3 regions of the Arthrobacter sp. StoSoilB19 genome follow, and region 3 is predicted to be linked to each of the others. Evidence: predicted binding sites of a transcription regulator. Region 3 holds the regulator's gene; each other region holds the start of a gene.
The links. Region 3 encodes HrcA, which represses chaperone genes, less so after heat shock. Its sites were predicted from a motif close to TTNGCACTCGNNNNNNNCGAGTGCNAA; they were not measured.
Positions count from the first base shown of each region.

Region 1 (9,778 bases), 740 kb from region 3:
GCCCACTTGGACGCGTTCGTCCCCACGCTCGATCAGGCGCTGGCAGACGCAGGCGTGAGCCTTGACGAGGTGGACGCCATCGCCGTCACATCCGGGCCCGGGCTGGCCGGCGCACTCATGGTGGGTGTCTGCGCTGCCAAGGCGCTGGCCGTCGCCACCGGGAAGCCGCTGTACGCGATCAACCACCTGGTGGCGCACGTGGGCGTGGGGCTGCTGGATGACCGCGCCAACGGCCGGAAGCAGGAGCTGCCGGAGAACCTGGGCGCCCTGCTGGTGTCCGGCGGCCACACCGAAATCCTGCGGATCAGGACCATCACCAGCGACGTGGAGCTCCTGGGCTCCACCATCGACGACGCCGCCGGCGAGGCCTACGACAAAGTGGCACGCATCCTGGGTCTTGGCTACCCGGGCGGCCCTGCGATCGACAAGGTGGCCCGCGGCGGCAATCCCAAGGCCATCCGCTTCCCCCGCGGCCTCACCCAGCCCAAGTACATGGGCACGGCGGATGAGCCGGGGCCGCACCGGTATGACTGGTCCTTCAGCGGCCTCAAGACGGCAGTGGCCCGGTGCGTGGAGCAGTTCGAGGCCCGCGGCGAAGAGATCCCCGTGGCTGACATCGCGGCCGCCTTCCAGGAAGCCGTGGTGGACGTGATTTCGTCCAAGGCGGTGCTGGCCTGCCGCGAGTACGGCATCAAGGATGTCCTGCTGGGTGGGGGAGTGGCGGCCAACTCGCGGCTGCGGGAACTGACCGGGCAGCGGTGCGCGTCCGCCGGCATCCGGCTGCACGTGCCGCCCCTGGACCTCTGCACGGACAACGGCGCCATGGTGGCCGCCCTCGGCGCACAGCTGGTGATGGCCGGCGTCGAACCCAGTGGAATCGCCTTCGCCCCGGACTCGTCAATGCCGGTTACATCGGTGTCGCTGCCGGCCTGACGGCAGAGCGCCGGGCGAAAGCGAACCGTCGCGGGGCACTTTGGCGGGCTCCGCCGTCGTACGTCACGATGGCGGCCGGCGTGTCCGTGCCGAAGTGCCCCACTTCGGCAGGAGCACGTTACGCGGTGGGGCCGTTCCGCATCTGCTTGACCAAGTCCAGGACCACGGCCTGGAGGTTCCCGCCGTTCTCTGCGGCCACGCGGCGCTGGCGCTGGTACCCGGCGCCGCGGCGGATGATCTTCTCGACGTCGGCAAGCTCGTCGGCGCAGCGCAGCTTGGCCGCCACCGGCTCCAGCCGGTTCAGCGTCTCCAGCAGGTGCTCGGTGACCAGCTGTTCCCGCCCTGCGGCGTCCAGGATGATGATGGCGTCCAGGCCGTACCGGGCGGCGCGCCACTTGTTCTCCTGCACGTGCCAGGGCGGCATGGTGGGAATGGTGCCGCCGTTGTCCAGGGTGGTGGAGAACTCGTCCACCAGGCATTGGGTGAGGGCCGCAATGGCACCCACTTCCTCCAACGTGGCCAGGCCGTCGCAGATGCGCATCTCGATGGTGCCTAGCGCGGGCACCGGCCGGATGTCCCAGCGGATCTCAGAGATGGTGTCGATCACGCCGGTGGTGAACATGTCCTGCACGTAGGACTCGTATTCCTCCCAGGATTTGAACTGGAAGGGCAGGCCGGCGGTGGGAAGCTGCTGGAACATCAGGGCCCGCTGGGAGGCGTAACCGGTATCCTCGCCGCCCCAGAAGGGGCTGGATGCTGAGAGCGCCTGGAAGTGCGGGAAGTAGTTGACCAGGCCATCCAGGACGGGGAGTGCCTTGTCGCGGCGGTCAAGTCCTACGTGCACGTGAACGCCGTAAATGACCATCTGCCTGCCCCACCACTGGGTGCGGTCGATGAGTTTGGCGTAGCGGGCCTTGTCCGTCACGGGCTGCAGCTGCGGCGGGCTGAACGGGTGGCTGCCGGCGCAGAAGAGTTCCACGCCCATGGGATCGGTGATTTCGCGGACGGCGGCAACGGACCGGCTGAGGTCTTCCTTGGCCTCGGCAGCTGTTTCGCAGATGCCGGTGACCAGTTCCACAGTGTTCAGCAGCAGTTCCTGCTTGATGTGCGGATGTTCGTCGTCTTCGTTGAGTTCCGGGTGGCGGGAAGCAACTCCGCGGAGCACCTGGTTGGCCACGGATGCGAGCTCGCCCGTCTTTCCGTCCACCAGGGCAAGCTCCCACTCAACACCGAGGGTTGACTGCCTCGATGGGGCGAAGTCGATCTTCACACGTTTCCTCACTGTCCGGTTTGCCGCTGGCTGATGCCGCTCACAGGCTGCTGCCGGCAGGCGAACGGGTGGTTCAAGTCTAGTGCAGGGGTAGCATCGTATTGATGGCCCCGTTCCCCACGCGTCACAGACCTGCCAAAACCACTCCCGCCAAATCCTTCCCGCTCCTCCTGGCCCTGTCGGCCCTGGCGCTGGCCTCCTGCACAGCCTCCCCAACAGCAGCCCCGCCGTCGTCGTCCTCCGGGCCCACCGGGGCCCCTTCGGCATCGGCAAGTACGACGACGGCGCCTCCCACCGCTTCTGCCTCACCTGACGCAGGCTCCCGCCCCCTGGGGTGGGGCCCGGAGCAGCGCGACCAGGACGCCGCCGTCGCGGCCGTGGCAGCCATGACTCCGGAGGAGAAGGCGGGGCAGGTTCTGCTCCCGTTCTTCAAGGGCAACCAGGTGGAGGCGCACGCCGCGCTCATCCAGCGGCTGCACCTGGCCGGATCCATCATCATGGGCGACAACGTGCCACGCGATGCGCAGGGGAACGTGGATGTTGCCGCCATGGGCGCGGTGAACCAGCGGCTGCAGCAGGCTGTCGCCGCCGGCGGCCGGCGGTGGCCCGGGATCATCGGCGTGGACCAGGAAGGGGGCGCCGTGGCACGCCTGGGGCAGCCCCTGACTGAATGGCCCACGCCCATGAGCTACGGAGCGGCCGGCAACCCGGCCCTGACCCGGGAAGCAGGAAAGGGCCTGGCCGGCGAGCTGGTGCCGCTGGGATTCGACCTCGACTTCGCGCCGGATACCGACGTGACCATCGGGCCCAGCGACCCCACCATCGGCGCGCGCTCCATGTCCGCGGATCCTGCCGCCGCCGCAGCCCACGGGGTCGCCTTCGCCCAGGGCATGCTGGACGCCGGCGTGCTTCCCACCGTCAAGCACTTTCCCGGCCACGGCTCGGTGACCGCGGACTCCCACCTCAGCCTCCCGGTCCAGCCGGCCGGCATCGACCAGCTCCGGGCCCGGGACTGGAAACCCTTCCAGGCGGCGGTGGCCGCGGGCCTGCCGGTCGTCATGACGGGCCACATCGCTGTGCCTGCGCTGGAGCCCGGTGTGCCGGCGTCGCTCTCCGCACCGAGCTACGCCGCGATGAGGGAGCTCGGATTCAAAGGTGTAGCCGTGACGGACGCCCTCAACATGGGAGCCGTGGACAAGCAGTACCCCGCCGGCGCAGCAGCCGTAAAAGCTTTGGGAGCCGGCGCCGACCTGTTGCTGATGCCCGCGGACGTGGAACAGGCGCACGCCGCCATCCTCCAGGCCCTGGCCGCCGGCACGCTTCCCGCCTCCCGGCTGGATGAGGCCGCGCAGCGGGTGGCCACCATGATGATCTGGCATGCCCGGACCACGCCGCCTGCCGGAACAGCCGGCACAGGTGCCCCGGCCGGAAGCGGTGCGGCGTTGTCGGCGTGGGTTTCGGCGTCGGCCGTGACGGTTGTCTCCGGTCCCTGCAGCGGACCCCTGGTGCCCGGTGCGGTGCGCGTTGCCGGCGGGGGACCGGGGGACCGGGAGCGCTTCGAAGCCGCGGCCGCACGTGCCGGCCTCGCGGTTGGATCAGGACCGCTGGTGAACCTCATCGGCTTCGGCGGGAATCCAGCGGCCGGGGACATTGCCGTGGCCCTGGATGCCCCCTGGCCGCTCCAAAACTCCACGGCTCCGGTGAAGCTGGCGCTGTACGGCCGCACCGACGCTGCCTTTGATGCGCTGGTGGCCGTGCTGGCAGGAAAGGCGCCTGCTCCCGGGAAGCTGCCCGCCGCCGTCGGGCCTTTCCCCGCGGGAACCGGCTGCCCCTGACCTCTGACTCCTGACCCGGACCCCGGACCGGGGACCCCGCACGATGGCTGGAACGCGTTTAATGGTCTGGTGCCCATTCTGAATAAAGACATGACCCTCTGCATCTCGCTGTCGGCCCGCCCCAGCAACAACGGGACCCGCTTCCACAACCATCTGTACGGGCAGCTGGGCCTGAACTGGATCTACAAGGCGTTCGCGCCCACCAACCTGGAACAGGCCATCGCCGGAGTGCGGGGCCTGGGCATCCGCGGCTGTGCCATCTCCATGCCGTACAAGGAAGACGTCATCGCGCTGGTGGACGAGATGGACCCGTCCGCCAAGGCCATCGACTCCGTGAACACCATCGTGAACACCGACGGCCACCTCAAGGCGTACAACACCGACTACACGGCCATTGAGCAGCTGCTGGCATCCAACGGGGTCCCCACCGACTATCCCGTGCTGGTCCAGGGGGCGGGCGGGATGGCCAAAGCCACCGTCGCCGCGCTCCGGGACGCCGGTTTCAAGGACGTCACCGTCATCGCCCGGAACGAGGCCGCCGGGCGTGCGCTCGCAGGCCAGTACGGTTTCCAGTGGCGTGCAGCGCTCGACGGCGGGACGGCGGACATGATCATCAACGTCACCCCCATCGGCATGGCGGGCGGCGCCGAAGCTGACAGCCTGTCCTTCCCCGCGGAGGCCATCGAGGCCGCACGCGTGGTCTTCGACGTGGTGGCACTGCCCGCCGAGACGCCGCTGATCCGGGCCGCCCGCGCGGCAGGCAAGCACGTCATCACCGGTGCGGAGGTTGCCACCATCCAGGCCCTGGAACAGTTTGTGCTGTACACGGGAGTGCGCCCCACCGCGGAACAGGTCCGGGCAGCCGAGGAGTTCATGCGCGCCCAGTAGGCGTTTACACCGGTTCCACCACGATGGCCACGCGGTCCTCGCCGATGCGAGTCAGGACCAGCGTGGCCGTCCTGGCGGAACCCTTTTTGGCGGCGCCCTTGCCCTGTGGGAGGAGCTGCTTCCGCAGCTCTTCCGGGGTCACCGCTGTGCCGCGCTTCTTGATGTCCAGCACGGTGATCCCCTCCTCCTTCACCCAGGCCTTGAGTGCCTTGACGTTGTAGGGCATGACTTCCAGGACCCTGTAAGCCTTGGCGAACGGGGTGTCCAGAAGTTCCGCGGCACAGATATAGGCAATGTGTTCATCCACCAGGTGCCCGCCGAGCTGCAGCGCCACGTCGGCAACCAGCCCGGCACGGATCACGGCGCCGTCGGGTTCGTACAGGTAACCCTCCACGGGTCCCACCGGAGCGGCCGGGCCGGCGCCGAAGTCCTCTGCGCTGGTCAGCTCGGCGGGCCCCTGGGACCCCAGGACCAGGGCCGCCCGGCGGACCCCGGGCCTGCGCACGGCGTTGAACCAGAGGGTCACCTCGGTCACGTCCCCGGCCACCGACACCCACTGGGCTTCGCATCCCGTGGGCACGGACTCGTGGGGCATGCCCGGGCCCATCTTCACGCCCACCGCCTTCCCCCCGGCGGCCAGCGACTCCACGAAGGACAACGGCGGTGAGAAAGCCTCCGGGTCCCAGATCCGCTTGGTCCCCGACGTGGAAGTGACGCGGCGTGCCGGATCCAGCCAGACGCCGTCGATCCCCTCCAGCGGGACCGATGCCGCGTCCGCGTGGACCACCGTGGCATTGGGGAAGGGGATGAGGTTCATGGTGGCGCAGGCGGCGGTGGTTTCATCCATCTCCACGGCGGTGACGGTGATGTCCAGGGAAGCCAGGGCCATGGCGTCGGCACCAAGACCGCAGCCCAGGTCCGCCACGTGCCGGATCCCGGCTGCGGCGAACCGCTGCGCGTGGTGTGCGGCGACGTTCAGCCGGGTGGCCTGCTCAAGGCCTGCCTGGGTGAAAAGCATCTGGCGGGCGAACTCACCAAACTTCGCCTCGGCCCTGGTCCGCAGCCTGGACTGCGTCAGGACGGCGGATACAAGTTCGCCCGGGTGGCCGGCTTTCCGGAGCGCCGAATTGAGCTCAAACGCGTCCTCTTCGCGGTAGGGGCCCAGCGATGCCAGCAACTCCCAGCCTTCGGGGGTCAACAGGGGTGCGATCTGGTCCTGGGGAGCGTGGGGCATGGTTTCCAGCCTAGTGGAGGACGGCTGCCGGGATGCGGATACTGTTGAAACCATGGATGACAGCGCAGCCCCAGGGGAGACCGGCGAACATCGACCCAGGGACCGCGGTGTGGCTAGGTTTGCCCGTCCAGCCCTGATCGCCGCGGCCGTGGTGGCCGTGGTGTGCATCGCCCTGCTCGTGATCATTTTCCTGCTGGACACGTTCAACGCCACCGTTTATTCGGTGGGCGGCAACGACATCCACGACAACACGCAGGAGGCGCGGGACATCCGCGGGTTGTACGACGGCGCACGGGCCGGGAGCATTTTCTTCCTCGTTGTTGCCGTACTCACCGCAGCCGGGGCCGGTTGGGTGCTTTACCGGAAACGTCAGCAGGGAGGCGGCGAGGCCGACGGTGGCGAGGACGTGGACTTCGACGACCTGGGCCGTTAGGGAAGCATGTTTGCCGCCCTGGACCGCCGTCGGCCGGAGCCCGAAAGGCTTACGCCGATGACGAAACGTTGGCACTCACCTTGACCGAGTGCTAACCCTTACATAGAGTCTTCATTAGCACTCTCCCTAGGAGGGTGCTAACACATGAAGAGCTGCCAGCCAGGCTGCTGCCGGCACCGCGACGACGGTTTGCCAGCCACGGCGGAAAGCTTTCCAGTCCACGAATTTTGCTGACGAAAAGGAGAGGTCCGAGTGTCGGTCTCTATTAAGCCTCTTGAGGATCGTATTGTTGTCCGCCCGCTCGAAGCCGAGCAGACCACGGCTTCAGGCCTGGTCATCCCGGACTCCGCCCAGGAGAAGCCGCAGGAAGGCGAAGTTGTTGCAGTAGGCCCCGGCCGCTTCGAAGACGGCCAGCGGGTTCCGGTTGACGTTGCCGTTGGCGACGTCGTCATCTACTCCAAGTACGGCGGAACCGAAGTCAAGGCCGGCGGCACCGAGTACCTGGTGCTGTCCGCCCGCGACGTCCTGGCTGTCGTCGTCAAGTAACTCTTCCGGATCCCCGTGCCGCCGGCCATGCTCATGCTGGCCGGCAGTGCGGGGTTTCTGTCTTTGAAAGGACAAAACCATGGCAAAGCAGCTTGCGTTTAACGACGCTGCCCGCCGGTCCCTTGAGGCCGGCATCGATAAGCTCGCGAACACCGTCAAGGTGACGCTCGGCCCCCGCGGCCGCAACGTCGTCCTGGACAAGAAGTGGGGCGCCCCCACCATCACGAATGACGGCGTCACCATCGCCCGTGAAGTGGAACTTGACGATCCCTACGAGAACCTTGGCGCGCAGCTGGCCAAGGAAGTAGCCACCAAGACCAACGACGTTGCCGGCGACGGCACCACCACCGCCACGGTCCTGGCCCAGGCCCTGGTCAAGGAAGGCCTGCGCAACGTTGCTGCCGGCGCCGCTCCCGGCCAGATCAAGCGCGGCATCGAAGTTGCGGTTGAAGCCGTGGCTGCCCGCCTGCTCGAAAACGCCCGCCCGGTCGAAGGCACCCAGGTGGCTAACGTTGCCGCCATCTCGGCCCAGAGCGACGAAATCGGCGAACTGCTCGCCGAGGCCTTTGGGAAGGTGGGCAAGGATGGCGTCATCACCATCGAAGAGTCCTCCACCACCCAGACCGAACTGGTCCTCACCGAGGGCATGCAGTTCGACAAGGGCTACCTGTCCCCGTACTTCGTCACCGACGCGGAACGCCAGGAAGCAGTCCTCGAGGACGCGCTTATCCTGATCAACCAGGGCAAGATCTCCTCGATCCAGGAATTCCTGCCGCTGCTGGAAAAGGCACTGCAGGCTTCCAAGCCGCTGTTCATCATCGCCGAGGACGTCGAGGGCGAGGCCCTGTCCACGCTCATCGTCAACCGCATCCGCGGCACCCTGAACGTTGTTGCCGTCAAGGCTCCCGGCTTCGGCGACCGCCGCAAGGCCATGCTGCAGGACATCGCCACCCTCACCGGTGCGCAGGTTGTCTCCCCGGAGCTGGGCCTGAGCCTGGACACCGTTGGCCTGGAGGTGCTGGGTACGGCCCGCCGCATCACCGTCACCAAGGACAACACCACCATCGTCGACGGCGCAGGCTCGGCCGAGGACGTGGCCGCACGCGTTGCCCAGCTGCGCGCCGAGGTTACCCGCACCGATTCCGACTGGGACCGCGAAAAGCTCCAGGAGCGGCTGGCCAAGCTGGCCGGCGGCATCGGCGTCATCAAGGTGGGTGCCGCAACCGAGGTTGAGTTGAAGGAAAAGAAGCACCGCATCGAGGACGCAGTGTCCTCCACCCGCGCTGCCCTCGAAGAAGGCATCGTGGCCGGCGGTGGCTCGGCCCTGATCCACGCCCTCAAGGCACTGGATGAGGATGCCGCCGTCAACGCCCTCGAAGGCGACGCTGCCGCGGCCGTCGGCATTGTCCGCCGCGCACTGGTCCAGCCCCTGCGCTGGATCGCCCAGAACGCCGGCTTCGACGGTTACGTGGTCACCTCCAAGGTTGCCGACCTGGAAATCAACAACGGGTTCAACGCCAAGTCCGGCGAGTACGAGGACCTGATCGCTGCGGGCGTCATCGACCCCGTCAAGGTCACCCGTGCAGCCCTCCGCAACGCGGCCTCCATCGCCGCGCTGGTTCTCACCACCGAGACCCTTGTCGTGGAGAAGCCGGCCGAAGAGGACGAGCACGCAGGCCACAGCCACTGATCCTGCCCGTCTTCACATACAGAAAACCGGTCCAGCACCAGCTGGGCCGGTTTTCTGTGTTCCGGGTGCTACGTAGCCGCCATCTCGGCGGTTTCGACTCCGCCCGCAGGCTCGTAGACCAACGACACGGCTCCCTTGGGGTAGCTGCGTACCGGCTCGGCGAGCCGGAATGTTGAGGGGACCGTCCCGGCGTCGAAGAGCCGCTTGCCCTGCCCCAGGGTGACCGGATACAGCCAGAGATGAAGGCGGTCCAGCACTTGCGCCTCCAGCAGGGACCGGATGAGGACGCCACTGCCGAACATGTGCACCTGCTGGTACTCGTCCCGGAGCCCGCCCGCCGCCGCGGCATCCGGCAGCACGGTGGTGCCGGCCCATGCCGGATCGGACAAGGAGCTTGACACCACAAACTTGGGTATCCGGTTGAGCGTGTCCGCGATGTCCCCGGACTGCTGGGGCCAGTAGGCGGCAAAGATGTCGTAGGTCTTCCTGCCAAGGAGCAGGGCATCCATCCGCGCTATTCCAGCCGCAATGGCGGCGCCGGATTCGTCGTCGGAGACCGGTGCCTGCCAGCCGCCAAGGTTGAACCCGCCCTCGCTGTCTTCCTCGCGGCCGCCGGGCGCCTGGTAGACGCCGTCCAGGGTGATGAACAGGTTCGCGACGATGTTGCCCATCCACCAAGTCTGGAACGGGGCTCCGGCCCTGTCCAGTGCCGTGGCAGGATGGTGCCATGCTGCTCCTTGAGCTCGTCAACACCGCGGAGGCCGTCACCTCCACCCGCTCCCGGCTGGCCAAGGTGGATGCGCTGGCCCAGCTGCTGGGCCGGCTTGAGCCGGCGGAAATCCCGACGGCGGTGGGCTGGCTGGTTGCCAAGCCCCGCCAGGGACGCGTGGGCGTCGGATGGAGTGCCGTGGCGGCGGCCAAGGAGGAACCCGCCGTCGAACCAACCCTC
Region 1 covers NZ_AP024650.1:3,001,540-3,011,317, reverse strand. The annotation lists gene tsaD (tRNA (adenosine(37)-N6)-threonylcarbamoyltransferase complex transferase subunit TsaD) at 1-933, shown strand, start outside; gene LDO86_RS13785 (glutamate--cysteine ligase) at 1,052-2,203, opposite strand; gene LDO86_RS13780 (glycoside hydrolase family 3 N-terminal domain-containing protein) at 2,590-4,038, shown strand; gene LDO86_RS13775 (shikimate 5-dehydrogenase) at 4,129-4,926, shown strand; gene LDO86_RS13770 (class I SAM-dependent methyltransferase) at 4,931-6,160, opposite strand; gene LDO86_RS13765 (DLW-39 family protein) at 6,213-6,593, shown strand; gene groES (co-chaperone GroES) at 6,846-7,139, shown strand; gene groL (chaperonin GroEL) at 7,219-8,829, shown strand; gene LDO86_RS13750 (dihydrofolate reductase family protein) at 8,898-9,500, opposite strand; gene LDO86_RS13745 (ATP-dependent DNA ligase) at 9,557-9,778, shown strand, end outside.
Region 1: the regulator HrcA is predicted to act here: its motif matches at 6,662-6,688, upstream of groES (co-chaperone GroES).

Region 2 (9,778 bases), 1.4 Mb from region 3:
GTGCAGGATGCCATCAACGGCTTCCCGGTGACGGCGGCCGGACGGTTCCTGTCCACGCTGCTGACGTTCGGCGCCATCGTGGCAGGGATCGCTGTTGCCTTCGTGGTGGGGGAGCTGACCGGGCTGCAGCGCATCGACGTCACCCAGACCTTCCCGCCCGCCTACGATCTGTGGGTCCTCATCATCTTCGTAGCCGCCGCCGTGATGGCCATCGGCATTACGGAACAGACCACCTGGAAGCTCCTGCTGCCAACCGCAGCCGTAGGCGTGGCGGGCTACCTGGTGCTGCTGGGCTGCGGCCTGCTGGGCATCGGGGACCGTTTCGCCCCTGCCATGGCCGCCGTCGTCATTGGCCTGCTGGCACGGGTGGTGGCGCTGCGGATGGGTGCGCCGCAGCTGGTGGTGGCAGTTCCCGCAGCCCTGATCCTGCTGCCCGGCCTCACGATATTCCGGTCCATGTACGTCCTCACCGTGGAGGAGTCCGAGATCCTGGCCGGCGCCGGAGGAATGCTCAGCGCCGGTGCCATCGTGCTGGGAACGGCCGGCGGGATCGTCCTGGGCGACGTGCTGGCCCGGCCCCTGACCCGCAGCCTGGCAAGCAACGAGCGGCGCCGGGCGCGCCGCCGCTAGATCTGGCCGACCGGGAGCTTTTTCTCGGCCTGGAACACGTCCTCCACGCGGCCCTGCGCCCAGTAACCGGAGAGGGACACCTGCCGGCGGTCCAGGCCGCGCTGCTTGAAGAAGATTTCGCGGAGGGCCTTCATATAGCCGCGTTCGCCATGTGCAAACACATCCACGGTGCCGGTGGGCCATTCGGCCTCCGCCACCGCCCTGACCAGCAGGTCGCTGGCACCTGCCGGTGTGCCGTTGCGGGCCAGCCAGGTAATCTCCAGCCCGGCAGGGGCGGAAACGGACTGGATGTCGGCCTCGGAACCTACCTCCAGGAAGGCAAGCCCGGTTGCCTCCGCGGGCAGGGCCTCGATGCATGCGGCGATGGCAGGAAGCGCTGCCTCATCACCGGCGAACAGGTACCAGTCGGCCTCGGGGTTGGGGTTGTAGGCGCCGCCGGGTCCGGTGAAGGTCAGTGTCTCGCCCGGCTGTGCCCCTGCCGCCCATGGACCCGCCAGGCCCTCGTCGCCGTGGACCACGAAGTCGATGGCGAGTTCGCTCGCCTCCGGATCTACCCAGCGCAGCGTATAGGTGCGGGTGAACGGCCACTGCTCGCGCGGCATGGTTTCCCGGACGGCCCACAGGTCCAGCGGGGAGGGGTAGTCAACCCCGGGCTGCGGGAAAACGATCTTCACGTACCGGTCCACGAAGCCGTTGTTGGCGAAGTCGCTGAAGCCCTCCCCGCCGGCCACGATCCGGACCATGTGCGGGGACAGCTGTTCCTTGCGCAGCACGGTCAGGGTGACCTGGGGGCGGCTCTTCTTCGTGGCGCTGGTGGCGGCGGGGACGGTGCTCATAAGGCAAGCCTAAGCTAGGGCGACGGCGGGAGTTCCCAGGTTACGGCCGTTGCACCCTGTTCGCGCAACAGTTGGTTCACCCGGCTGAATGGCCTGGAGCCAAAGAACCCGCGGGAGGCGGACAGCGGGCTGGGGTGCGGGCTGATGACGGCGGGGGCGCCTGCCAGCAGCGGCTGGAGGCCCTCCGCCCCCTTGCCCCACAACACCGCCACCAAAGGCATCCTGGACCCATCCGCGGCCCGGCGGCATGCCAGGGCGGTGACGGCCGCCGTCGTAATGTCCTCCCAGCCTTTGCCCCGGTGGGACCCAGCAGATCCTGCCCTGACCGTGAGTACCCGGTTCAGGAGCAGCACGCCCTGCTCCGTCCATGCCGACAGGTCGCCATGGACGCGCGGCGGAATGCCGAGGTCCGATTCGAGTTCGCGGTAGATGTTCACCAGGCTGCGGGGGAGGGGGCGCGTGCGGGCATCGACGGAAAACGACAGCCCGACTGCGTGCCCCGGGGTGGGGTAGGGGTCCTGGCCCACGATGAGGACCTTGACGTCGGCGAGCGGCTGGCGGAAGGCGCGCAGGACGTTCGACGGCGGCGGCAGGAGTTGGTGCCCGGCCGCCTCTTCGGCAGCCAGGAAGGCCAGGACCGACCGGAGCTTGCCCTCCACTCCCTGCAGGGCCGCGGCCCAGTCCGGCGCCATGAGCTCCGCCAGGGGCAGGTCAGCCAGGTCAGCGAAGCGGGTGCCGTCCGCCGGGTCCTGCTGCAGCTCGAACAGCGCATCCGATTCAAACATCGTTCCATTCTTGCAGGCCATCGGGGGACGCCCGCCCGCGGCACCGGGCCGGTGCAGGCGCGGGGCGCGAATGACACCGGTGTTATTCGACCGGTAGCATGGGGGTAAGACATTTACCGTAACCAGCGAAGGAGTGTGCCGTGGCGGAACCGGCCCGGGAACACCTGCCGGAGCAGGATCCACGGAAGTCCCTTTTGGCGGATTTCACCCTCCGTGAGTCCTCCCTCTCCGAGCGCGAACAGCAGATGCTGGCCCTGGAACGGCAATGGTGGAAGTACGCAGGGGCCAAGGAGCAGGCCATCCGCGACCTCTTTGACCTCTCCGCGACCCATTACTACCAGCTCCTGAACGCACTGATCGACCGCGAGGATGCGCTGGCACACGATCCCATGCTGGTGAAGAGATTGCGTAGACTACGTACGTCGCGCCACCGTGCGCGCACTGCCCGGCGCCTGGGATCCGACGCTTAACAACCCCCAGGCCGGGACAACAGCCGCAATCAACAAGGATGTCCTTCCACCATGACCAGATACGCCCGCGATGAATTCGACAAGGTCCCGGAGGCCGCGTCGCGACAAGGTGTCCACCGGACGGCCTCGGCCCCGTCCCGGGTGCGGCTGTGGCCCATCCTGGTAGTGGGGATGGCGGCCCTTGCCATAGGGCTGGTGTCCTTCCTGATCCTTCCCAAGATGGGATTCAGCGCCACCGCGAGCCAGGCATCGGCGAGCGTGGAGTCAGCTCCGCTGGCCGGAACCGGAACCACCCCATCGGCCACGCAGGCATCCGCGCCTCCTGCTTCGCCGTCTCCGTCTGCTTCGTCTGAACCAACCCAAAGCAGTGACCCGGAGCCCCAGGCCACACCTTCCGCCACCCGGGAGGCAGCCGTCGACAGGACGCAGGCAGTGGCGGTTTACAACGCGGCAGGCACGGCAGGGCTGGCCAGCCGGGTGGCCGGAACCGTCCAGGCGGACGGATGGCGCCTCGGCCAGGTAGGCAACTGGTCCGGCGCCCCGCAAAAATCCTCCGTGATCTTCTACTCCGGCCCCCAGCAATTGGCAAACGCACAGGCGCTTGCCGGGCTGCTCAACATCCCCACCGTGGTGAACAGCACCGAATTCCAGGTGCCGCTCGTGGTGGTGCTTGGCCCCGGATACCGCTAGCCGCACCCGCTCCGCCCACGGCTGCATAACCCCAACGGAAAGAGTTGTTCATCATGGCACTGGGAACCGTCAAATGGTTCAACGCTGAAAAGGGCTATGGCTTCATCACCGTTGACGGCTCCGGTGATGACGTTTTTGTCCACTGGTCCGCGATCCAGGGGGAGGGCTACCGCGCACTGGATGAGGGGCAGAGGGTGCGGCTGGAAGTCGGGGAGGGCGAAAAAGGTCCCCAGGCAGAAAACGTCCGGCCCGCCCAGTGATGCCGTTTTACCGTTTCCCGGTCCGCGGCCGAGCGGCGCTGGCCGTTTCCCTGGGGGCAGTCCTCGCGGTCACAGCATGTTCGGGCGCCGGCGGCAACGCCAGGGTGGACCCGGTCGAAGCCTCCGGCGATGGCGTCCTCCGGGTGGGCCTGATCCTGGACAACACCGGCGGCAATGCCTTCCTTAATGCGCCCCAGCTGGCGGCCGCCAAGCTGGCCATCCAGGAAATCAACGCCGCCGGCGGACACAAAGGCCGGCCGGTGGAGCTGCTGCCGGCGCATCCGGACCAGGAAGCCGCAGGCCAGGCCAAGGACCTGGTGGCCGCCAAGGCGGACGTGGTCATTGGACCCACCGATTCCAGCCACGCGGCCGCCGCCGTGGACATCCTGTCCCACGCACGCATACCCCTCATCTCGCCGGCCAACACCGCTGCCGCCCTCTCCGGGATCGCCAGCGGAGGCTACTACTTCCGCACGGCCGCGGCCGACGTCGCGCAAGGTCCTGTGCTGGCCAAACTCGCCAAGGACGCCGGGGCCGCCAGCATCACCGTGGTGTACCAGGAAGGTGCCTACGGCAAGGACCTGTCGGCTGCCGTCACGAAAGCCGCGCAACAGTCCGGCCTGACGGTCCTGCCCGGAGCCGCCTTCAAGCCCGGCGCCGCCGCCGAAGCCGCACGCTCCGCAGCCAAGGCCAGCCCGGACGCCGTGGTCCTGGTTGCCCGGGAAGGGGCGCAGGGCGCGTTGGCCGAGCTGAACAACTCCGGCCTCAGGGGTTCAAAAATTCTCCTCAGCGATGGCGCCTTTGCCCGCTACGGATCAGGGCTCCCCTCCCGGGCCCTGGACGGCGCCCGCGCCGTCGTCCCGGGCCAACTGCCCACCGCCGCCTTCCAGGGAAAGCTCCTGGCCGTTGATCCTTCCCTGAAGGACGTCTCGTATGCTGCTGAAACCTACGACGCCGTGACCCTGGCGGCCCTGGCGGCGGCAAGGGCCCAGGACGATGCCGGACGCTCCATCGCCGCCAACCTGGTTCCGGTTTCGGGTGGCGCCGCATCGGGCAGGACCACGTCCGACGGGACGCCCTCCGCGGGGACGCCTGCCCCGGGGGCAACAGCCCCGCCCGCCCCGTGCCTGACGTACAAGGAGTGCTTGGGCGGCCTTGCTGCCAATCCGGACATCAATTACGACGGCGAGTCAGGACCGGTTGCCTTCGACGCCAACGGGGATATCACCACCGCCGTTTTCTCCGTATTCACCTACGGCCCGGAGAACAACCCCACCCCCACCGGCCGGGAGACGGCCGGACATTCAAGCTGATCGCCCTGGGCGAAGCCGCTGCCCCTACCCGCCCGTCCGGCGTCTTTTCGCTTGCACTCTCACCTGGGGAGTGCTAATTATTGAGTTAGCACTCTGACGTACCGACTGCTAAAGCAAAGCCTGGTTCCGGCCGGCGGCGCGGGGCACCGGACGAGGAGCGAAAGAAACACCTCACTTCAGTGAGATCCCCTCCCGGAGGCATACAGAGGCCGCCGTCAAAGGATCGTCCGTCGCGGGCACTGCAGCGAAGGTTCATTCTTAACGACTGTCCCGAAAGGACTACTGCCGTTATGGCCAAGATCATTGCATTTGATGAAGAGGCACGCCGCGGCCTTGAGCGTGGCCTGAACACCCTCGCCGACGCCGTTAAGGTCACCCTCGGCCCGCGTGGACGCAACGTCGTCCTCGAAAAGAAGTGGGGCGCCCCCACGATCACCAACGATGGTGTTTCCATCGCCAAGGAGATCGAGCTGGACGATCCTTACGAGAAGATCGGCGCTGAGCTGGTCAAGGAAGTTGCCAAGAAGACCGACGATGTTGCCGGCGACGGCACCACCACGGCCACCGTCCTGGCACAGGCCCTGGTCAAGGAAGGCCTGCGCAACGTTGCCGCCGGCGCCGACCCGCTGTCCCTCAAGCGCGGCATCGAGAAGGCCGTCGAGGCTGTCACCCGCGAACTCCTGGCTTCCGCCAAGGAAATCGAAACCAAGGAAGAGATCGCGGCCACCGCCTCCATCTCCGCCGGTGACGACGAAATCGGTGCCCTCATCGCCGAAGCCCTGGACAAGGTGGGCAAGGAAGGCGTTATCACGGTCGAGGAGTCCAACACCTTCGGCCTGGAGCTCGAGCTCACCGAAGGCATGCGCTTCGACAAGGGCTACATCTCCGCCTACTTCGTCACGGACGCCGAGCGCCAGGAAACGGTCCTTGAGGATCCGTACATCCTGATCGTCAACTCCAAGATCTCCAACGTCAAGGAACTGGTTGCTGTCCTGGAAAAGGTCATGCAGTCCAACAAGCCGCTGCTGATCATTGCCGAGGACATCGAGGGCGAGGCCCTGGCCACCCTGATCGTCAACAAGATCCGTGGCACCTTCAAGTCTGTCGCCGTCAAGGCTCCGGGCTTCGGCGACCGCCGCAAGGCCCAGCTGGCCGACATCGCCGTCCTCACCGGCGGCCAGGTCATCTCCGAAGAGGTTGGACTCAAGCTGGAGAACGCCGGCCTGGAACTCCTGGGCCAGGCCCGCAAGGTTGTTGTCACCAAGGACGAGACCACCATCGTTGAAGGTGCCGGCGACGCCGACCAGATCGCCGGCCGCGTTTCCCAGATCCGCGCCGAGATTGAGAATTCGGACTCCGACTACGACCGCGAGAAGCTGCAGGAGCGGCTGGCCAAGCTGGCCGGCGGCGTTGCAGTCATCAAGGCCGGTGCCGCCACCGAGGTTGAGCTCAAGGAGCGCAAGCACCGCATCGAGGACGCAGTCCGCAACGCCAAGGCTGCAGTTGAAGAAGGCATCGTGGCCGGTGGCGGCGTGGCCCTCATCCAGGCCGGTGCCAAGGCATTCGCCAACCTGCAGCTCTCCGGCGACGAAGCAACCGGCGCCAACATCGTCCGCGTTGCCATCGACGCCCCGCTGAAGCAGATCGCCTTCAACGCCGGCCTCGAGCCGGGCGTCGTGGTGGACAAGGTCCGCGGCCTGCCCGCAGGCCACGGCCTGAACGCAGCCACCGGCGAATACGTCGACCTGCTGGCTGCCGGCGTCAACGACCCCGTCAAGGTAACCCGCTCTGCCCTGCAGAACGCGGCTTCCATCGCTGGCCTGTTCCTCACCACCGAAGCAGTGGTGGCTGACAAGCCGGAGAAGAACGCCGCCCCCGCAGGCGGAGACGACATGGGCGGCATGGGAGGCATGGGCGGCTTCTAAGCCCTCCTGCCGGGACCTCTCCCGCCAACCGCAAAGTGCGGCCCCCTCGTTTGCGAGGGGGCCGCACTTTTGTGCCGGAGGTTTTGTTCCCGGCCACGGATGCGGCCTGTGCCGGCTTGGCCGCCCGGACAAGGAGCTGTGGGAGGGGAGTTACTTCCGGGCCGAATCCAGCATCCCCTGGACTTCCTTCTTGAAGGCTTCCGCCGCGGCCTGCGGGGTCATCCGGTCGTACAGCACTTCATCCGTGTACCTCCTGATGACGTTCTGGACGCTCCCTGCACCCACGGGCGGGACAGGCGGTGCGTCCTTGATGTCCGGGGCTATGTCCTTCAGGAATCCAACCACGGTGGTGTCAGCCGGCTTAAGCTGCGGGGTGATGCCCGAAACGATGTCCGGATTGGTGGGGACGCCCCTGTCGGTCATCAGGATGGCACCCGCCTCCGGACTGTTGGTGAGGTAGTTGATGAACTCCGCGGCCTGCTGGGAATGCTTCGAACGGGAGGATGCAGACCAGAACATGGTGGGCTTGTAGTACATGCCATTGCCGGCCGAGGCGCCGTCGACGCTGGGGGCCCGCAGTATCTTTATGCTGCTGCCGGTGGTGGCTTCAAGGGAACCAAGCTGGTTGGTCCACCACCAGGCCATGGCCACCCGGTTTGTTCCGAACAGGCTTTCCTCCAGTCCTGCCCCTGCATCCTCGGTTGCCACGGTGGCCGCCGGGCTGGCCTTGGAGTCGCGCTGTTCCTTGATCCGTTCCCAGAAGGACGCTGCAGTCGCGGCTTCAAAGTCGAGCTTGCCGTCCCCTGAGTACAGATTCTCGCCGTGCTGGCGCAGCCAGATGATCAGGTCGGCTTCGTTGCTGCCATAAGCGGCCCCGTAACTCTTCCCGTCACCTGCTGCGCTGATCTTCGCCGCCGTGTCCACGAAGTCTTTCCACGTCCAGGTCTTGTCGTCCGGCACGGGCACTCCCGCTGCCTGGAACACTTTCGTGTTGGCCATGATGACATAGGCGTTCCGGCCTGTGCTCAACCCGTACTGGGCGCCGCCGTACTGGCCCGACGCAAGCGCTTCCTTGTCCAGTTTTGAGGTATCGATGCCGTTTTGCCTGGACAGGTCCATCAGCGCCCCGCGGCCGCCGTATTCGGCGATGTATTTCTGGTCCATCTGGACGACGTCGGGCGCATCGTTGGCGGCGGTCTTCGTTGCCAGCTTGTCCCAGTAGCTGGACCATTCTCCCGGCTCCGCTTTGATCTTGATGTTCGGGTGCGATGCCTCAAAGGCCGCGATGACCTTGTTTGTCTGTGCGTTCAGGTATTCATTGCCCCACCAGGCGAACCGCAAGGTCACCTGGCCGTTGTCGCCTGAACCGCCGGGGGCCCCGCAGCCGGTGGCCAGGATGGAGAGTGCCAGCGCGGCCGCGCCCAGCTGGAAGCGGCGCCGGCTTACGACTGGAATCGTCATTGATGTTCCTTCCGGATGGGCTCCTTGTGCGCCGGGGTCGCCGTGATGCGCTGACCGGCGAAGATCAGAAACCGTTTTCTCGAGTGATGAAGTGATTGTGTCGCGCCCGGCATGCTCACGTCAAGAAGTTTCGGTAAGCGTTTTCCCAACTCCTGTCGCTTCGGCCGTCAAAGTTGCGCTTACGACCATTCGCACAGCCCGCTGCCGGGGCACCGAAGGGGTGCGGCAGCCCGGCCAGGCTGGGATGCTGTGGCGTCGGTCCAATGTCGGTGGCTTCTGGCAGGATGGTTTGGTGACGATTACTGCAGCGGCTGATGGTTCGGCCTTGGGAAATCCCGGTCCGGCCGGCTGGGCCTGGTATGTGAATGACGATTGCTGGCGGGCCGGGGGCTGGCCGCACGGGACCAACAACCAGGGTGAGCTGATGGCTGTCCTTGACCTCCTGCGCGCCACCGCCCACCTGCCCGGTGAGGACCTGCGCATCCTTTGCGACAGCCAGTACGTGATCAACTCAATTACCAAATGGATGCCGGGCTGGAAGCGCAAGGGCTGGCGCAAGGCAGACGGAAAACCCGTCCTGAACGTGGAACTGTTGAAGGAACTCGACCGCGAGCTGGCCGGCCGGGTTTACACATTTGAGTGGGTCAAGGGCCACGCCGGCCATGAACTGAACGAGGCTGCGGACGAACGGGCCAGGGCCGCGGCAACGGCGTACCAGCAGGGCGTGGCAGCCAGGTCCGGGCCCGGGTTCCCCGGCGGACACCACCCTGGCGCGCACCACGCAGCTGCACACCACGCAGCCGCACACCAACCTGCTGCGACCCCATCCGACTCCGGACATGCCGCCGACGGGCAGCCCTCCGGTATTGGCTTCCCGCCCGCCACCCTGGACATCCCGACCGCTGCTCCTGGCCGCCCGGTACCAGGGGCCGGCGGCGGCGCACCGGCCGCGGGCGCCGGCAGGCCGCGCGCCACCCCTGAACCGCTCCCGGCCTTCGATGAACTTGACCTGTTCAGCGAACTGGACAGCGACGCCCTTGACATGGTCGAGGCAACGCAACAGGCCGGCGCCATCCCGCCTGAGGCGCTGGTGGAAGAGCTCGAACGTGAGCTGCTGGGCCCACTGGTGCGGGGGGATATCGGCCGGACAGCTGTCCTGCTGCACCCGGACTTCATGGAGATTGGCAGCTCGGGAAGGGTCTGGACCCGGGACGCCATGATGATGGCCCTCGAAGAGGATCCCGGTGAACGGACCGATATCGAAATCCTGGGCGCTGACCGCATCGGCACCAGCGCGGTCCTGCTGACCTACCGCAGTTTCGCCCGCTCAGGCACCACGCTGCGCAGCTCGCTGTGGGTCCTCGACGGCGGCCGGTGGCGGCTACGGTTCCATCAGGGAACGCCGGAA
Region 2 covers NZ_AP024650.1:824,259-834,036, forward strand. The annotation lists gene LDO86_RS03875 (threonine/serine exporter family protein) at 1-630, shown strand, start outside; gene LDO86_RS03880 (siderophore-interacting protein) at 627-1,466, opposite strand; gene LDO86_RS03885 (uracil-DNA glycosylase) at 1,481-2,251, opposite strand; gene LDO86_RS03890 (DUF3263 domain-containing protein) at 2,392-2,721, shown strand; gene LDO86_RS03895 (LytR C-terminal domain-containing protein) at 2,773-3,411, shown strand; gene LDO86_RS03900 (cold-shock protein) at 3,465-3,671, shown strand; gene LDO86_RS03905 (ABC transporter substrate-binding protein) at 3,671-4,984, shown strand; gene groL (chaperonin GroEL) at 5,275-6,909, shown strand; gene LDO86_RS03915 (extracellular solute-binding protein) at 7,060-8,370, opposite strand; gene LDO86_RS03920 (ribonuclease HI family protein) at 8,663-9,778, shown strand, end outside.
Region 2: the regulator HrcA is predicted to act here: its motif matches at 5,070-5,096, upstream of groL (chaperonin GroEL).

Region 3 (9,615 bases):
GTGGCTGCTGAAAAGCCAACAGTAAGGACCCTGCGTGTCTCCCATGGCCCGCACCGCACCGGTGCCCGCCGCGACAGATCCGGCAATCATTCGGAACTTTTGCATCATCGCGCATATCGACCACGGCAAGTCCACGCTGGCTGACCGCATGCTGCAGTCCACCGGTGTGGTCCAGGCGCGTGACATGAAGGCCCAGTACCTGGACCGGATGGACATCGAGCGGGAACGTGGCATCACCATCAAGTCCCAGGCCGTCCGCATGCCCTGGGAGGTGGACGGCGTCAGCTACGCGCTGAACATGATCGACACGCCCGGCCACGTGGACTTCACCTACGAGGTATCCCGGTCACTGGCGGCCTGCGAAGGCGCCATCCTGCTGGTGGACGCGGCGCAGGGCATTGAGGCCCAGACGCTGGCCAACCTGTACCTGGCCATGGAGAACAACCTCACCATCATCCCGGTGCTGAACAAGATCGACCTTCCGGCGGCGCAGCCTGAAAAGTACGCCGCCGAGCTGGCCAGCCTCATCGGCGGCGATCCCGAGGACGTCCTGCGCGTATCCGGCAAGACCGGCGTCGGCGTCGAGGCCCTTCTGGACAAGATCGTCCGCGACCTGCCGGCGCCGAAGGGCAACCCCGATGCCCCGGCCCGTGCCATGATCTTCGACTCGGTCTACGACACCTACCGCGGCGTGGTCACCTACGTGCGTGTGATGGATGGCATGCTCCATCCGCGTGAGCGCATCCAGATGATGTCCACCAGGGCCTCGCACGAGCTTCTGGAAATCGGTGTCAGCTCCCCGGAACCCACACCGTCCAAGGGGCTCGGCGTCGGTGAAGTGGGCTACCTGATCACCGGCGTGAAGGACGTCCGGCAGTCGAAGGTGGGCGATACCGTCACCAACCTGGCCAAGCCGGCGGCGGAGTCCCTCCCCGGCTACGCCGATGCCAAGCCCATGGTGTTCTCCGGCCTGTATCCGCTGGACGGCGCCGACTATCCGGTACTCCGCGACGCCCTCGAAAAGCTCATGCTCAACGACGCCGCGCTGGTTTACGAACCGGAAACCTCGGCTGCCCTCGGCTTCGGGTTCCGCGTGGGCTTCCTGGGTCTCCTGCACCTCGAGATCACCCGCGAACGCCTGGAGCGCGAATACAACCTCGACCTCATCTCCACCGCACCGAACGTGGAATACGAGGTGACCCTGGAGGACAAGAAGGTGGTCCGGGTGACCAACCCCAGCGAGTACCCCACCGGGAAGATCGCCGAGGTACGCGAGCCCATGGTCTCCGCCACCATCCTGGCCCCCAACGAATTTGTCGGCGCCATCATGGAACTGTGCCAGTCCCGCCGCGGCGTCATGGGCGGCATGGACTACCTTTCCGAGGACCGGGTGGAAATCCGCTACCGCCTGCCGTTGGCGGAAATCGTCTTCGACTTCTTCGACATCCTGAAATCCAAGACCCGGGGCTACGGCTCGCTGGACTGGAAGGCCGACGGCGAGCAGGCCGCCGACCTGGTGAAGGTGGACATCATGCTCCAGGGCGAACAGGTGGACGCGTTCAGCGCCATCACGCACCGGGACAAGGCGTACGCCTACGGCGTGATGATGACCGGCAAGCTGCGCGAACTGATTCCCCGCCAGCAGTTCGAAGTGCCCATCCAGGCCGCGATCGGTTCCAGGATCATCGCCCGCGAAAGCATCCGCGCCATCCGCAAGGACGTGCTGGCCAAGTGCTACGGCGGTGACATCTCGCGGAAGCGCAAGCTGCTGGAGAAGCAAAAAGAAGGCAAGAAGCGCATGAAGATGGTGGGCACAGTGGAGGTGCCGCAGGAAGCGTTCATCGCCGCCCTGACCACCGACGAATCGAAGGACAAGGCCAAGAAGAAGTGACCACCGCACAGCGGGGGACCCGCTGATGCCCAGCGTTCTTCCCCTCGGCGACCCGGCGCCGTCGGACGGTCTGCTGCCTGCCCAGGCAGCGGACGGTGCGGCGGCCCGGGCTTTCGGGTTGTACGTCCACATCCCGTTCTGCGCTGTGCGCTGCGGCTACTGCGACTTCAACACCTACACCGCCACGGAACTTGGCGGCGGAGCGTCCCAGGACGCATACGCCCAGACCGCCGTGTCCGAGGTGTCGCTGGCGGCTGCTGTGCTGTCACGTTCAGGGCTGCCGGACCGGAAGCTCAGCACCGTCTTCTTTGGCGGCGGCACGCCCACGCTGCTGCCGGCCGATGACCTCGCCCTGATCCTCCGGGCCGCCATCGACCAATGGGGCATTGACGACGGCGCCGAGGTCACCACCGAAGCCAACCCCGATTCCGTCACGCCGGAGTCCCTTGCCGTCCTCAAGGACGCCGGGTTCACCAGGGTGTCCTTTGGGATGCAGTCCGCGGTTCCGCACGTGCTCAAGGTGCTGGACCGGACCCATACGCCCAGCCGGGTGCCGCAGGTGGTGCAGTGGGCGCGCGAGGCAGGACTGGCTGTCAGCCTGGACCTGATTTACGGGACGCCGGGGGAGTCGCTGGCCGACTGGCGGCACTCCCTCGAAACGGCGCTTTCCTACGGGCCGGACCACATCAGCGCCTACGCGCTGATCGTTGAGGAGGGCACCAAGCTGGCCGCGCAGATGCGCCGCGGCGAAGTCCCGGGAATCGACGACGACGACCACGCCGACAAGTACGAGCTCGCCGACCAGCTGATCACCGAAGCCGGACTTGGCTGGTACGAGGTCAGCAACTGGGCGCGGACTCCGGAGCAGGCCTGCCGCCACAACCTCGCATACTGGCGGGGTGACGACTGGTGGGGCATCGGCCCGGGCGCGCACTCACACATGGGCGGGGTCCGCTGGTGGAACGTCAAGCACCCGTCCGCTTACGCGAACCGGCTGTCGCAGGGGCTTTCGCCCGCCGCCGGCAGGGAAACCCTGGACGCGGAAACAAGGAACCTGGAGCGGGTCATGCTGGAGGCCCGCCTCCAGTCGGGACTGGATGTCTCAACGCTGAGTGCCGGGGGACGCCACGAGGTGGCCGGACTGATCGCAGCCGGCCTGGTTGATCCTGCTGCCGCATTCCGCGGACGCCTGGTCCTGACCCTCAAGGGCAGGCTCTTGGCAGACGCAGTAGTCCGCCGCATCCTGCCGGACTAGAGCCGGCCCGCGGGCAGTTGCCCTTACTTGATCCAGCGCAGGTTGTACTGGTAGCGGTGCGGCTGGCCCCGGTTGACGTGGATCCCTGCCGCGACGGAGAAGCACGTGAGCGCCACCCAGATCAGCGTGGCAATGACCGCGAAGATGTTCCCGACGTAGGGGACGAACACCAGGATGTTGGCCAGCACCGCGGCGATGGTGGGCGGCAGGCTGAAGTTCAGCGCTTCCTTGGATTCCTGGGCGGTAAATGGCCCGCGGTCACGGAAGATCAAGTAGATCAGCAGCGAGGGGACGCACCCCAGGATCCCGCCGAAGTGCGCCAGCGTCGCCCACTGGCGGTCTTCGCTGGCCGTAAGCGGCAGGGCGTTGGCGGGGACGCCATGGTACTCGGAACGGCCCTGGCCGTCCCTGTGATCACGTGCGTTTTCTGCCACAGTCTGTTCCTTCGAAGGTGCAAGTGGTGCTGACTACAATTCCGGCGCGGTGCGCAGTGCCTCAGGAAACAAGGAACCGCACTACCAAGAATACTGGTTCCCGGGACGCCGTCCGCCCTTCACGGCACGGTCAGGAAATCGATGACTTCCTCGACCCTGCCCAGCAGCGACGCTTCGAGGTCCGCGTACGTGCGCACGGCGCCCAGCAGCTTCTGCCATCCCAGGCCGACATCTTCCTTGGTGGCGTGGGGCCAGCCGAAGGCTTTCAGGATCCCTGTCTTCCAGTCCTGCCCGCGGGGCACGGCCGGCCATTTGTCGATGCCAAGGACAGCGGGCCGGATCGCCTGCCAGACGTCCACGTAGGGGTGACCGACGATCAGGACGTTGCCTGCGGCGCCCGGGGAGGCCATGACGGCATCCGCGATGCGGGACTCCTTGGAGTCAGGAACCAGGTGGTCCACCAGGACGCCAAGACGGCGGCCAGGCCCCGGCCTGAAGTCCGCGACGGCTGCGGCAAGGTCGTCAATGCCGTGCAGGGGCTCGACGACGATGCCCTCCACCCGGAGGTCGTCTCCCCAGACCTTCTCCACCAGTTCGGCGTCGTGCTTGCCTTCCACCCAGATCCGGCTGGCCTTGGCCACCTGGGCGCGTTGTCCGGCGACCCGAACGGACCCCGAGGCCGTCCTGCCCGCCGCGGGACCGGCAGCGGCCGGCCGGGGGGCGGGTGGCATCAGCCGGATCGGCCGGCCCTCCAGGAGGAAGCCGAACCCAAGGCGGAAGGTACGCGATTTTCCCCTGCGGTCCTCCAGCGCCACCACATGCATGCCGCCGGATTTCTCCACCCGGGTCACGGCACCCACCCAGCCTGACTGCACTTCCTCGAGCACCATGCCGCGCTCCACGGGGACCTCAGGCAGTTCCGTCCGTGCGGGAGCGGATATGCCGCGTGGGCCCCAGTTCCGGTAATCCATGGATTTAATCCGCCTAGCACTAGTGTTCAACTCCGCAATTTCGCCCGGAGCGGTACCAATGCTAACAACGGGCCGAGGCATAATAGACTGTTAGCACTTAGGCATGTCGAGTGCTAACCCTGGGTTGCATCGGGAGGGGCATGCGCCCCGAACCATGGATGGAGGTGGAGAGTGAGCGAGCCACGCAAGCTGGAAGTACTGCGGGCCATCGTGGAGGACTACGTCCACTCCCGCGAGCCGGTTGGGTCCAAGGCCCTGGTGGAGCGGCATCATCTTGGTGTTTCCAGCGCCACCATCCGCAATGACATGGCCGCACTGGAGGACGAGGGGCTGATCACCGCCCCGCACACCAGTGCCGGCCGGATTCCCACGGACAAGGGCTACCGGCTCTTTGTGGACCAAATCTCGGCTGTCAAGCCGCTCTCGGCCGCCGAACGCCGCGCCATCCAGTCCCTGCTCGAAGGCGCGGACGACCTCGACGACGTGCTGGAGAGGACCGTCCGGCTGCTGTCGCAGCTGACCAACCAGGTTGCCGTGGTGCAGTATCCGCACCTGAGCAGGGCACTGGTCCGGCACATCGAATTCGTCCTGCTCGCCCCGCGCAAGGTCCTCGTCGTCCTGATCGCCAACAGCGGCAAGGTGGAGCAGCGGGTGATCGACGTCGGGCAGGACCTTGGCGACGACGCACTGGCTGAACTGCGCACCCGGTTCCTCGGTGCACTGGGCGGAACACCGCTGCGCCAACTGGCCCAGGCGCTGCCCGCCGTCGTCGCCGCCACCCCGCACCCGCAGCGGCAGGCGGCACACGCATTGGCGCTCGGGCTGGAGGGCCTGGCGCAAAACAGCCGGGAGGACCGGATGGTCATGGCCGGCACCGCCAACCTGGCCAGGTCCAACGTCGACTTCCCCCTCAGCATCGGCCCGGTGCTCGAGGCGCTGGAGGAACAGGTGGTGATGCTGCGGCTGTTGAGCGAAATGGCCCAGGACCACCGCGGCGTCGCTGTCAGCATCGGACGGGAGAACCCGTACGACGGCCTTGCCGAGGCCTCCGTGGTGGCCACTGCCTACGGTCCGGACAGCTCGGCGAAAGTAGGCATCCTCGGGCCCACCCGGATGGATTACCCCACCACCATGGCCGCCGTCAGGGCAGTGGCGCGCTACCTTTCCAGGATTTTGGGGCCCTGACTCTTGGCCGCCGGAGCGCGCTTCGGCCGGAAAGCAAGAGCTGGGCCGCCCAACTGAACGCAGTACAACAAGGAAGAGATACGAACTTTGAGCAGCCACTATGACGTCCTTGGAGTCTCACCCGAAGCGACGGGTGAAGAAATCAAAAAGGCCTACCGCAAGCTGGCCCGCACCCTACACCCGGACGTAAACCCCGGTGCGGACGCATCGGAACGGTTCAAGGCAGTAACTCACGCCTACGAGGTGCTTTCGGACCCCCAGAAGCGCCGGATCTACGACACCACCGGCAATGAGAACGGCACCGACAACGGTTTCGGCGGCGCAGGCTACGCGGGCCAGGGCTTCGCGTTCCAGGACATTTTCGACACCTTCTTCGGCGCCGGCGGCACGTCCGGTCCCGCTTCCCGTATCCGCCGCGGCCAGGATGCCCTGATCAGCGTACGGATCGACCTCCGCGACGCCGTATTCGGCGTGAACAAGAAACTCGAAGTGGACACCGCCGTGGTCTGCCCCACCTGTGACGGATCCTGTTGCCGCCCCGGCACCCATCCGGAACGCTGCGACATCTGCGGCGGCAGCGGACAGGTCCAGCGGGCCGTCCGCTCCATCCTCGGCCAGGTCATGACGGCCGCCCCCTGCGGCACCTGCGAAGGTTTCGGCACCGTCATCAAGGATCCCTGCAACGAGTGCAGCGGCCAGGGCCGTATCCGCAGCCGCCGGTCGCTGACCATCAAGGTCCCTGCCGGTGTGGCCACCGGAACCCGGATCCAGCTCTCCGGCCAGGGCGAGGCTGGCCCCGCGGGCGGTCCGGCCGGCGACCTGTACGTGGAGATCCGCGTCAACAATGACGCCACCTACGTGCGGGAGGGCGACGACCTGCACGCCACCCTGCACATCCCCATGACGGCAGCCGCCCTGGGCACGGATGTCAGCCTGGAAACCTTCGACGGCACGCAGGAGATCGACGTCAAGCCCGGTACCCAGTCGGGGGAGATCATCACCCTGCGCGGCCTCGGCGTCACCCACCTGAGGGGCTACGGCCGCGGCGACCTGAAGGTCCACCTCCAGGTGGACACCCCGGCCAAGCTCGACCCCGCGCAGGAGGACCTCCTGCGCCAACTGGCCAAGCTCCGTGGTGAACAGATCACCGAGGGCAAGCTCGCTGCCAGCGGCGGCATGTTCGCCAAGCTCCGGGACCGGCTCGGTAACCTGTAGCGGTGAGCAACCCCGTCTTCTTCACGCCCCCCGGTTCGCTGGCCGGGATGGCGGCCGGCAAACTCTTTGTCCTCGACGGGGCGGAGGCGCGGCATGCCGTCACCGTCAAACGGCTGTCTCCCGGCGAAGCGGTGGACATCGTCGACGGCGCCGGCACCCGGATGACCGGGAAGGTGGTGTCCGCCGCTCCCTCCGCACTCGAGGTGGAATGCGGGACGCTGACCGTCGAAGACAGGCCGGACGTCCGGCTGGTGCTGGTCCAGGCCCTCGCCAAGGGGGACCGCGACGAGCTGGCCATCGAGACGGCCACGGAACTGGGCATCGACGCCGTCATACCCTGGCAGTCCGAACGGTCAATCGTCCGCTGGAAGGGCGACCGCGCAGCCCGGGCCCATGCCAAATGGGAATCCTCCGTGGCCGCGGCCGCCAAGCAGGCACGGCGCGCCTGGATCCCCGAAGTGCGGTCCGCCGTCGACACTGCCGGGCTTTCCGCTGCCGTGGAAGCTGCCGACCTCGCTGTCATCCTGCATGAGGACGCCGTTCGGCCGCTGCGCACCGTCCTTGAAACATGGCAAGGGAAAGCAGGCTCCGGACCCCGGGAAATCCTGCTCATCGTCGGTCCGGAGGGCGGCATCAGCCAGCGGGAGGTAACGAAACTCTGCGATAAGGGCGCCGTGACCGCCCTCCTGGGGCACCATGTCCTGCGGTCCTCCACGGCCGGCCCGGCCGCCGTCGTGCTTGCCAGCGACGTCCTTGGCCGGTGGACGGCTACCGGACCTTAAAGGACCTCGTGTCCTCGTTCCGGTCCGGTTCCCCGCCGGAGCCGGCCTGGGCCACCCGCAGCATGTAATCGCCCGGCGGAAGGTTCAGGGCCAGGGTGAAGACGCCGGCCTGCCCCTGTTCGGACGCAGCCGTGGTTTCACCCGCCAGGAACGGTGCTTTGCTGCCGCCGTCCGTAGACTGCAGGATCTGCCAGCGGAGCTTCGCCCCGGGCGATGTGCTGCGGCCGGTGATCTTCACGCTCCCGCCGGGCACTTCGGCGTTCTCCTGGGGATCAATGATCCAGACGGGCGCCACCAGGCCCGCGGCGCGGGTCATCAGGGCCCCGAGCTGCACTTTGCCGAAGGCCACGTAGTCCGTGTGGCCGTCCACGAGGATCCGGACCCGGATCTGCTGGCCGGTGTCGATCAGGCCCGAACTGGCGGCGGCAGCGGTTGCCGTGTAGATCAGCTGCTGGATGGCCCGGGCAGCCATGTCGGCATCGAGGTTGCTGTTGAAAGCGTCCGAGGAGACGTCGACGGTGATGACGTCCTTGCCGGAGATTGAGGTGGCAAGTTTGTCCGGGTTCTGCCAGGGCGTGAAGAAGTCAGGGTCCAGCGGCTTCTCGGACATCATGGCCCGCAGGGCGCGGGTGACCGGGTTCTCCTGTTCAGGGACGTCGCGGAATTCCCGGTAAAGAAAGATGTTCCCGCCGCTGCGGCCGATCCAGTAGACCGGCGCCTTGTTGGAGGACTGTGCGGTTTCCAGCGGGGCGCTGGTGGACAGCGTGTCCGGCATGGTGCCGCCCGTTGCCGGCACTGAGGCGATGGTGCCGGTGGGTGAGGGGCCGCCCTCGGCCGTGCAGCCCGCAAGGACCGGAACCAGGACCAGGATTCCTGCAAGGACGGCGGGGCGCAGACGGCCCATCGGTCGTCCCGCCCTTTCGGGCGCAGAGGTTTCCGGCACTGTCCTGCCCTTGTCCTTTCCTGGCGTGGCGGGCCGATCCCCCTGGCGGCCTGGTGTTCCAGCAGATGCTGGATTTCCAGCATTGCACAGCGGCGCGGCCGCCCAGCCGCTCTTTGCCTCCGCGGGCACAACTGCAACGGGAACGATATGAGGCCGATATGAAGTTGATACCTAAGGACGTCCCGGCACCCTCCGGACGGGTTGCAGCCGCTGCTCCATGGCGGCCTGGTATCCGGCCCGGCCCCGCGCTGGCGTAAGATAAAGGGATCGCTGGGGCCAGGAGCACCGTCCAACGGGCGCCGGCATCAGCGAACGCAAACATAGATGTCGATCTTCGAGGGGACCACGGGCCTGCGGGCCAGCACCATGACTGAATCAGCAAATGGTAAGCGCCGGCTCAATACGGGCGAAGGCAGTCCGGGTGAATTCCCGCACTCCCTGCCCGGCACCCGGACTGAAGTAGTCCTCTTTGAGAACTCCGACCAGATGGTTCAATCACTCGGCAGCCATGACGAGGCGTTGCGGTTCATCGAAGAGCAGTTCCCGGCCGTCAACTTCCATGCCCGGGGTAATGAACTGTCCATCAACGGCCCCGCCGGTGATGTTCCCCGGATCATGCGGCTCCTGCAGGAAGTCCGTGGCCTGGTGGCCCGCGGCACGGTCATCACTCCTGCTGTGCTGCAGCAGCTGGTGTCCCTCCTGCGCACGCAGTCACTGCAGAATCCCGTGGATGTGCTCACCCACGACATCCTCTCCAGCCGCGGCAGGACCATCCGGCCCAAGACGCTGAACCAGAAGAACTATGTTGATGCCATCGACGCCAACACCGTGATCTTCGGCATTGGTCCGGCCGGCACCGGCAAGACGTACCTGGCCATGGCAAAAGCCGTCCAGGCGCTGCAGCAAAAAGAGGTCAGCCGGATCATCCTGACCCGCCCC
Region 3 covers NZ_AP024650.1:2,262,168-2,271,782, reverse strand. The annotation lists gene lepA (translation elongation factor 4) at 35-1,891, shown strand; gene hemW (radical SAM family heme chaperone HemW) at 1,917-3,146, shown strand; gene LDO86_RS10385 (DUF4870 domain-containing protein) at 3,170-3,580, opposite strand; gene LDO86_RS10380 (DUF3097 domain-containing protein) at 3,700-4,551, opposite strand; gene hrcA (heat-inducible transcriptional repressor HrcA) at 4,723-5,736, shown strand; gene dnaJ (molecular chaperone DnaJ) at 5,824-6,951, shown strand; gene LDO86_RS10365 (16S rRNA (uracil(1498)-N(3))-methyltransferase) at 6,954-7,733, shown strand; gene LDO86_RS10360 (GerMN domain-containing protein) at 7,720-8,637, opposite strand; gene LDO86_RS10355 (PhoH family protein) at 9,043-9,615, shown strand, end outside.